Regions from separate parts of the Pseudomonas viciae genome, predicted to be linked through region 2. Evidence: predicted binding sites of a transcription regulator. Region 2 holds the regulator's gene; the other holds the start of a gene.
What was found. The regulator sigma-54, encoded in region 2, starts transcription at its own class of promoters, with help from an activator protein. The targets are predictions, from matches to a motif close to ANTGGCATNNANNTTGCTNT.
Positions count from the first base shown of each region.

Region 1: the regulator sigma-54 is predicted to act here: its motif matches at 3,096-3,115, upstream of EPZ47_RS09185 (CmpA/NrtA family ABC transporter substrate-binding protein).

Region 1 covers NZ_CP035088.1:2,001,831-2,006,507, forward strand. Annotated here, with positions in the region: gene EPZ47_RS09175 (nitrate/nitrite transporter) at 1-826, opposite strand, end outside; gene EPZ47_RS09180 (ANTAR domain-containing response regulator) at 1,161-1,736, opposite strand; gene EPZ47_RS09185 (CmpA/NrtA family ABC transporter substrate-binding protein) at 1,751-2,962, opposite strand; gene EPZ47_RS09190 (quinone-dependent dihydroorotate dehydrogenase) at 3,250-4,269, shown strand; gene rmf (ribosome modulation factor) at 4,493-4,677, opposite strand, start outside.
Region 2 covers NZ_CP035088.1:1,028,680-1,033,356, reverse strand. Annotated here, with positions in the region: gene lptA (lipopolysaccharide transport periplasmic protein LptA) at 1-284, shown strand, start outside; gene lptB (LPS export ABC transporter ATP-binding protein) at 284-1,009, shown strand; gene EPZ47_RS04500 (RNA polymerase factor sigma-54) at 1,174-2,667, shown strand; gene hpf (ribosome hibernation-promoting factor, HPF/YfiA family) at 2,744-3,052, shown strand; gene ptsN (PTS IIA-like nitrogen regulatory protein PtsN) at 3,065-3,529, shown strand; gene rapZ (RNase adapter RapZ) at 3,532-4,389, shown strand; gene EPZ47_RS04480 (HPr family phosphocarrier protein) at 4,405-4,677, shown strand, end outside.

The DNA.
Region 1 (4,677 bases), 970 kb from region 2:
GGATGCCACCGAAACGATCCGCCAGGGCGCCACCCAACGGACGCATCAGGCTGCCACCGAAGACGCAGGCGGCGGTGTAGTAGCCGGCGGTGACCGGACTCAGGCCGTATTGGTCGTTGAAGTAGCCGGGCAGGGCGCTGGCCAGGCCGATGAAACCACCGAAGGTCACGCTGTAGAAGAACATGAACCACCAGCTGTCACGGTCGCCGAGGGCCTTGAGGTAGTCGGCCATGGATTTGGCTTTCGGCCGCTCGGGAGCGTTCTTGGCCAGCCAGGCAAAGAGCACCAGGGTCAGCACCAGCGGGATCAGCGCGAAGCCGAAGACGTTGCTCCAGCCGAATGCCACTGCCATCACCGGGGCGATCAACGCCGCCAGTACGGTGCCCGAGTTGCCAGCGCCGGCAATACCCATGGCCTTGCCCTGGTGCTGTGGCGGATACCACTGGGACGCCAGCGGCAAGGCCACGGCAAACGAAGCACCGGCCACACCCAGGAACAGGCCCAGCAGCAGCGCCTGTTCATAGCTGTGGATGCCCAGTTTCCAGGCGCAGAACAGCGCGCCGATCACAATCACCTGGCCCACCATGCCGGCGGTTTTCGGTGAGATGCGATCAGCCAGCAGGCCCATGAACAAACGCAGTACCGCACCGGCCAGGATTGGCGTCGCCACCATCAGGCCGCGTTGCTGGGTGGTCAGGTGCAGGTCGGCAGAGATCTGCACCGCCAGTGGACCGAGCAGGTACCAGACCATGAAACTCAGGTCGAAGTAGAGGAAGGCCGCGAACAGTGTCGGGGTGTGGCCGGATTTCCAGAAGCTTGAATTCATCGCGCACCTCAGCTGTAAAAGTCTCGAGAAATGAGTCAGTGCTTTGAGCAGTGCGCCGTCTGTGGTCGCACCACCGGCCCCGAGGGGCCAAAACAAAAAAACGCCGCAACCCGGATCGCCAGAGAGGCAAGGAGGGTGTGCGACGTCTTTGTCGTAGGTGGGGCAACCGCCGTTGGTTACCTGTGGGATTACTTAAGCGAGATCTGTGCCAACAGCGGGGATTGGTGTGAGGGCTATTGCGAGCAGGCTCGCTCCCACAATGGATCCTCAGGGGGCACGAACCTGTGGGAGCGAGCCTGCTCGCGGTGGCGCCAGCCCAGTCGCTACAGGGCTTTCAGCCCAGCAACTCATTCATGGCAATGATCTGCTCCGCCACCTGGATCAGCTTCTGCTGGCGGCTCATGGCCTGGCGGCGCATCAGGGTGTAGGCCTGTTCTTCGTTGCATTCTTTCATCTTCATCAGCATGCCCTTGGCCAGTTCGATGCGCTTGCGTTCGGCCAGTTGCTGGTCCCGCGCCAGGAGCTGGGCGCGCAGGGCCTGGTCGCTTTCGAAGCGGGCCATGGCCACGTCGAGGATCGGTTGCAGGCGCGCGGCGTGGATGCCTTCGACGATGTAGGCGCTCACCCCCGACTTGATCGCCTGGCGCATCACATCCGGGTCGTGCTCGTCGGTAAACATGACGATCGGTCGTGGTTGGTCGCGGCTGACCAGCACCACTTGTTCCATCACATCGCGTCCGGGTGACTCGGTATCGATCAGGATCACGTCCGGACGCACCGTTTCGACGCGCGCCGGCAGGTCAATGGTCAAACCGGACTCGTCGATGACTTCGAATCCGGCTTCAATCAGGGCGGCTTTGAGGCGGCCGACTTTTTTCGCCGTGTCGTTGATCAGCAGGATACGCAGCATGGTCGAGGCTCCTGTCAGCGGCTGGCGAGAAGGGGAGCCGCATCGCTCAAGGCGTGCAGTTTGAAGCTACGGGCATACGTGGCCGGGTCCGAGCCGTCCCAGATGATGCCGTCGATCAACTGGCTGCTGCGCACGTCCTGGCGTGGGGCCGCGATGTCCAGCGCCGCGCAGGCTTCACGGTACAGCGTGAGTTGCTGGACTTGCCGGGCCACGGCCAGGTAGTCCGGGTCTTCACGCAGTAGGCCCCAGCGGCGGAACTGGGTCATGAACCACATACCGTCGGACAGGTACGGCAGGTTCACCTCGCCGTTGCCATGGAAGCGCATCGCGTGAGGATCCTGCCAGCTATTGCCCAGGCCGTCGGCATAGATGCCCAGCAGGCGCGGCTCGATGCAGTCCAACGGTGCGTCGAGGTATTCGGGCGCACTCAACAGTTGCGCGGTGCTGCGACGGTTTTCCGTACTTTGTTCGATAAAGCGGCTGGCTTCAAGGATCGCCATCACCAGCGCCCTGGCGGTATTGGGGGACTGCTCGACGAACGCGCGGGTGCAGCCCAACACTTTTTCCGGATGATCGGGCCAGATGGTCTGGGTGGTCGCCAGGGTGAAGCCCAGGTTCTGCTTCACCGCGCTGGCGCACCAGGGTTCACCGACGCAGAAGCCGTCGATACGCCCGGCCTGCAGGTGCGCGATCATTTGCGGCGGCGGCACCACCACGCTGTCGACATCCGACAAGGGATGGATGCCCTGGGCGGCGAGCCAGTAATAAAGCCACATGGCATGGGTGCCGGTGGGGAAGGTCTGGGCGAAGGTCAGTTTCGGGCGAGTTTGGTGCACATGCTGCTCCAGTGCCTCAGGACTGGTCACGCCTTGGGCCTGGAGGCCATGGGACAGGTTGATGCTCTGGCCGTTCTGGTTCAGCCCCATCAGCACCGCCATGTCAGTCGGCGCGACGCCACCGATGCCCAGGTGCACCGCATAAATCAGGCCGTACAGGCTGTGGGCGGCATCGATTTCACCGCTGACCAGCTTGTCCCGCAGGTTGGCCCAGGACGTCTGGCGCTTGAGGTTCAGGGTCAGGCCGTAGGGTTGGGCGAAGCCCTGGGTGGCGGCCACCACCACCGGGGCACAGTCACTCAAGGCCATGAAGCCAAGATTGACCGCGCTCTTTTCCGGGGCATCGCTGCCGTTGACCCAGGCCAGGGGGTTGGCTGGAATTTCATTCATTGAGCATCACCTTCCACAAAAAAGGCGCCGTATCCGGACGGCTGCCAGAGCAGGGCCGGATGACGACGCCGTTGTCCCTTAAAACAGTGTGGCACGCATTCCGCCGTTGGCATGGGCACCGATGAACACAAATGGTGCAAGGCATATGCCAGCCCGGACCTCATCCGCTTTCCTTCAGATTTCAATACGGCGCCAAGCAGGGAGCAGGCAACTATCGGTTGCTCGCTCCCATCCCTTCACCCCGCTATAATCCGCGCCTCATTTCTCCGATCGAGTCAAACCCACCCATGTACACCCTGGCCCGTGAGCTGCTGTTCAAACTTTCCCCGGAAACCTCCCACGATCTGTCTCTGGACCTGATCGGCGCGGGCGGACGTTTGGGCCTCAACGGGTTGCTGTGCAAGGCTCCGGCGAAATTGCCGGTGACGGTCATGGGGCTGGAGTTCCCTAACCCGGTCGGGTTGGCGGCGGGGCTGGACAAGAATGGCGCGGCCATTGATGGGTTCGCCCAGCTGGGTTTCGGTTTCGTGGAAATCGGCACCGTCACCCCACGCCCGCAGCCAGGCAACCCCAAGCCACGGCTTTTCCGCCTGCCGGAGGCGGAGGCGATCATCAACCGCATGGGCTTCAACAACCTGGGCGTCGACCATTTGCTGGCCCGGGTGGCTGCGGCCAAGTACAAGGGCGTGCTGGGCATCAATATCGGCAAGAACTTCGACACCCCGGTGGAGCGCGCCGTCGACGACTACTTGATCTGCCTGGACAAGGTCTACGCCCATGCCAGCTATGTGACGGTCAACGTCAGTTCGCCGAACACTCCGGGCCTGCGCAGCCTGCAATTTGGTGATTCCCTCAAGCAACTGCTGGCAGACCTGGCCCGCCGACGTGCAGAGCTGGCGGTGATTCATGGTCGCCATGTGCCACTGGCCATCAAGATCGCTCCGGACATGACCGACGAAGAAACCGCTCAAGTCGCCCAGGCCCTGATCGAGACCGGCATGGACGCGGTGATTGCCACCAACACGACCTTGGGGCGTGAAGGCGTCGAGGGGCTGGAGCATGGCGATGAGGCGGGCGGCTTGTCGGGTGCTCCGGTGCTCGAGAAGAGCACCCACACCGTGAAGGTGTTGGCCGCCGAGTTGGCGGGGCGCTTGCCGATCATCGCGGCGGGTGGCATCACACAAGGCCGGCATGCCGCCGAGAAAATCACCGCTGGGGCGAGCCTGGTGCAGATTTATTCGGGCTTTATCTATAAAGGACCGGCGTTGATTCGTGAATCAGTGGATGCGATTGCGGCGCTGCGTTGATTGATCTTTTGAAGGCTACGCAGACCCATTGTGGCGAGGGAGCAAGCTCCCTCGCCACAATGGTGTTCACAGTAGAGTTAGTAACCCTGTTCAGAAAACCCAGGCATTAAAAAGGGCTCCTCGAAGGAGCCCCCTGGGCCGAAGCCCGCCGTCCGGATGGGACGCGCGTGGTTAAATCGATGTGAGTATCAAATTGTCGAGTTCTTGAGTGTTGAGCCCTGTGTCAGCCGACGGCGTGAAGTTCGTTGAGTCTATGGATACCCGCAGTGCCGGTCATACCGTCCCAGTTGTCGCCGCGTCCTTCTCGCCAGCCATTGATCCAGGCTTGACGTACTGACGGTAGAGTAAAGGGGCAAAGCTCACGGGATTTACCACCAACGCCATATTGGTAACCGCGTAAAAATGCTC
Region 2 (4,677 bases):
CCTACTTCGAACAACTCCAGACCGCGGGCGACACCAAGCCTGTGCAAGGTTACGGGGTGACCATCCAGTATCACGCATCCCAGGACCGTGTCGTGCTGATCGACCGCGCCAAGGTCGTCGACAAGGACAACAACGTGACCCAAGGCGAGAAAATCGTCTACGACACCAACAAAAAGCTGGCCAGCGCCGGTCGTGCCACGGGCAGTAAAGTCACTGAGTCCCGCCCTCGCATCGACATGGTGATCCAGCCGAAAAAGAAAACCGACGAGCAGAAGGCCCAGTAATGGCAACTCTGAAAGCTCAGCACCTGGCCAAGAGCTACAAGAGCCGCCAAGTCGTGCGTGATGTCAGCCTGTCCATCGACAGCGGCCAGATCGTCGGCCTGCTCGGCCCTAACGGCGCGGGCAAGACCACCTGCTTCTACATGATCGTCGGCCTGGTCCAGGCCGACCAGGGCCGTGTGCTGATCGACGACCTGGACGTCAGCCACCAGCCCATGCACGGTCGGGCAAAGGCTGGCATCGGCTATCTGCCACAGGAAGCATCGATCTTCCGCAAGCTGTCGGTAGCCGACAACATCATGGCCATCCTCGAGACCCGCAAGGAACTCGACAAGGCCGGCCGTCGCCAGGAGCTGGAAAGCCTTTTACAGGAGTTCCACATCAGCCACATTCGCGACAACCTGGGCATGAGCCTGTCCGGTGGCGAACGGCGCCGCGTGGAAATCGCCCGCGCCCTGGCCACCTCGCCGAAATTCATCCTGCTCGACGAACCGTTCGCCGGCGTGGACCCGATTTCGGTGGGCGACATCAAGCAGATCATCCACCACCTCAAGGCCAAGGGGATCGGCGTGCTGATCACCGACCACAACGTGCGTGAAACGCTGGATATCTGCGAAACCGCCTACATCGTCAATGACGGCCAGTTGATCGCCGAAGGCGACTCCGCAGCCATCCTGGCCAACGACCTGGTCAAGGAAGTGTATCTGGGCCATGAGTTCCGCCTGTAAGCAAAGAGTCTGGCGAAGCGCCTGGGCGTCGTTTAATTTTATTACGGCGACGCCCTAGGCAAACACTCCAGTTTCAGGCATATAATTTGCTTAAGTTTGGCGCTTCGGCGCCCTTGTAGTGGATGGCGCATGTGCGCCGGCGAATAAGGTGTTAAGCCCCTGCCATGAAACCATCGCTAGTCTTGAGAATGGGCCAGCAGCTGACGATGACACCGCAGCTGCAACAGGCCATCCGCCTGCTCCAATTGTCGACCCTGGACCTGCAACAGGAAATCCAGGAGGCCTTGGAGTCCAATCCGATGCTCGAGCGCCAGGAAGAAGGCGACGACTTCGATAACGCCGACCCGCTGGCCGACAACGCCGAACAGAAAACCAACACCGAAATCCCGGAACCGTCCTACCAGGAAGCCGCCCCGACGGTGGATAACCTCGAGGATGGCGAATGGAACGAACGCATCCCCAACGACCTGCCCGTGGACACAGCCTGGGAAGACGTCTACCAGACCAGCGCCAGCAACCTGCCAAGCAGTGACGACGACGAGTGGGACTTCACCACCCGTACCTCTGCCGGCGAGAGCCTGCAAAGCCACCTGCTGTGGCAGCTGAACCTTGCGCCGATGTCCGACACCGATCGCCTGATCGCCGTGACCCTGATCGACTGCATCAACAACCAGGGCTACCTGGACGAGACCCTCGAGGAAATCCTCGAAGCCTTCGACCCCGAACTGGATATCGAGCTGGACGAAATCGAAGCCGTCCTGCACCGCATCCAGCAATTCGAACCGGCCGGTATCGGTGCCCGCAACCTGGGTGAATGCCTGCTGCTGCAGCTGCGCCAACTGCCCGCCAAGACACCTTGGCTGACCGAAGCCAAGCGACTGGTCACCGACTACATCGACCTGTTGGGCGGTCGCGACTACAGCCAGCTGATGCGCCGCATGAAGCTCAAGGAAGATGAACTGCGCCAGGTCATCGAACTGGTCCAGAGCCTCAACCCGCGCCCGGGCTCGCAAATTGAGTCCACCGAACCCGAATACGTAGTCCCGGACGTGATCGTGCGCAAGCACAACGACCGCTGGCTGGTGGAGCTCAACCAGGAATCGGTGCCCAAGCTGCGGGTCAATGCCCAATACGCCGGCTTCGTCAGGCGCGCCGACACCAGCGCCGACAACACCTTCATGCGCAACCAGTTGCAGGAAGCGCGCTGGTTCATCAAGAGCCTGCAAAGCCGCAACGAAACCCTGATGAAAGTCGCCACCCAGATCGTCGAGCACCAGCGCGGTTTCCTGGAGTACGGCGACGAAGCGATGAAGCCGTTGGTCCTGCATGACATCGCCGAGGCGGTAGGCATGCACGAGTCGACGATTTCCCGGGTAACCACCCAGAAATTCATGCATACCCCCCGGGGTATCTATGAATTGAAATATTTTTTCTCCAGCCACGTCAGCACCTCCGAAGGCGGCGAATGCTCATCCACGGCCATCCGCGCGATCATCAAAAAACTGGTGGCTGCGGAAAATCAGAAAAAGCCGTTGAGTGACAGCAAGATCGCTGGTTTACTGGAGGCACAAGGCATTCAGGTGGCCCGCCGTACCGTCGCCAAATACCGCGAATCCCTCGGGATCGCACCTTCGAGCGAACGCAAGCGGTTGATGTAAAGGGCCACGCCACAGCGTTCCAGTGGCAGGCATTTCTGCCTGCCGCTTTATGCACTGGCAACGAAGGAGAAGCTGTATGCAAGTCAACATCAGTGGACACCAACTGGAAGTGACCGAACCTCTGCGCACCTACATCGGCGAAAAACTCGAACGATTGGAGAGGCATTTCGACAAGATCACCAACGTGCAAGTGACGATGAACGTCGAAAAGCTGCTGCAGAAAATCGAAGCCACGCTGCATATCCCCGGCGGAGAAGTGGTTGCCAACGCGGAGCATTCAGACATGTATGCCGCAATTGACCTGCTGACCGACAAGCTGGATCGCCAACTTAAAAAGCATAAGGAAAAGACCCAGAGCCTCCTCCAGGGCGCAACCGGTCGTTAACCCCCCCAATCCATGATCCGACTAGAATCCATCCTGACCCCCGGCCGTTCCTTGGTGAACGCGCCGGGTGGCAGTAAAAAGAAAGCCCTCGAACAAATCGCCAACCTGATCCACCGCGAAGTGCCGGATCTGGAAATGCAGGACGTCTTCGAGGCCCTGGTTGCCCGTGAAAAACTCGGTTCTACCGGTTTTGGCAACGGCATCGCCATTCCCCACTGCCGCCTCAAGGGTTGTAGTGCGCCCATCAGCGCCCTGTTGCACCTTGAAGCCCCCATAGATTTCGACGCCATCGACGGCGCCCCGGTCGACCTGCTGTTTGTACTGCTGGTCCCGGAAGCGGCGACCGATGCGCATCTTGAGCTGCTGCGCCAGATCGCCAGCATGCTGGACCGCAAGGAAGTTCGCGAAAAACTGCGCAGCGCACCGAGCAACGAAGCCTTGTATCAGGTTGTCCTGGACGAGCAGAACGGTCATTAAACATGCGCATGATCATCGTCAGTGGCCGCTCCGGCTCCGGTAAAAGCACGGCGCTCAATGTCCTTGAGGACAGCGGCTACTATTGCATCGACAACCTGCCGGCCGGCCTGCTGCCAGAGCTGGCCGAGCGTGCATTGATCCACACCGAACTGGCGCAGCCACTGGTGGCGGTGTCCATTGATGCACGCAACCTGCCGAGCCATCTGTCGCGCTTTCCTGAACTGCTCGAGGAAGTGCGCAGCCGGCATATCCAGTGCGATGTGCTGTACCTGGATGCCGATGAAGAGACGTTGCTCAAGCGTTTTTCCGAGACCCGCCGACGCCACCCGCTGAGCAACGCCAGCCGTTCCCTGGCCGAAGCCATCCAAGACGAAAGCCAACTGCTGAGCCCGATCGCCGACTTGGCGGACCTGAAGGTCAACACCACGCACCTGAACCTGTATCAGCTACGCGACACCATCAAGTTGCGCCTGCTGAACCAGCCGGAGCCAGGCACGGCGTTCCTGGTGGAGTCGTTTGGCTTCAAGCGTGGCATGCCGGTAGACGCCGACCTGGTGTTCGACGTGCGCTGCCTGCCCAACCCTTACTGGAAACCGGAATTGCGTGAGCAGTCCGGGCTTGACCAGCCAGTGGTCGACTACCTGGCCGCCCAGCCGGATGTCGAGGAAATGTTCCAGGATATCTCCACCTACCTGCTCAAATGGCTGCCCCGCTTTGCCGCGAGCAACCGTGCCTACGTCACGATCGCCATCGGCTGCACCGGTGGCCATCACCGCTCTGTCTACCTGACCGAACGCCTGGGTCAGCTCCTGCAACAGTCCCTGAAGAACGTCCAGGTTCGCCACCGCGACCTCAGCTAAAGGATTCACATCGCGATGCCTGCTCTGGAAATCGAAATCATCAACAAGCTGGGATTGCATGCCCGCGCGTCGGCCAAGTTCGTTGGGATTGCTGGCCAATTCAAGGACACCACCATCCGGGTCGGGCGCACGCCTGAGTCCACGATCGACGGTAAAAGTATCATGGCGATGATGATGCTCGCCGCCGGCAAGGGCACCAGGATCCACCTGGAAACTGAAGGGGAACAGGCGCAAGAGGCATTGGATGCGTTGGTGGCGCTGATCAACAACTATTTCGACGAAGGCGAG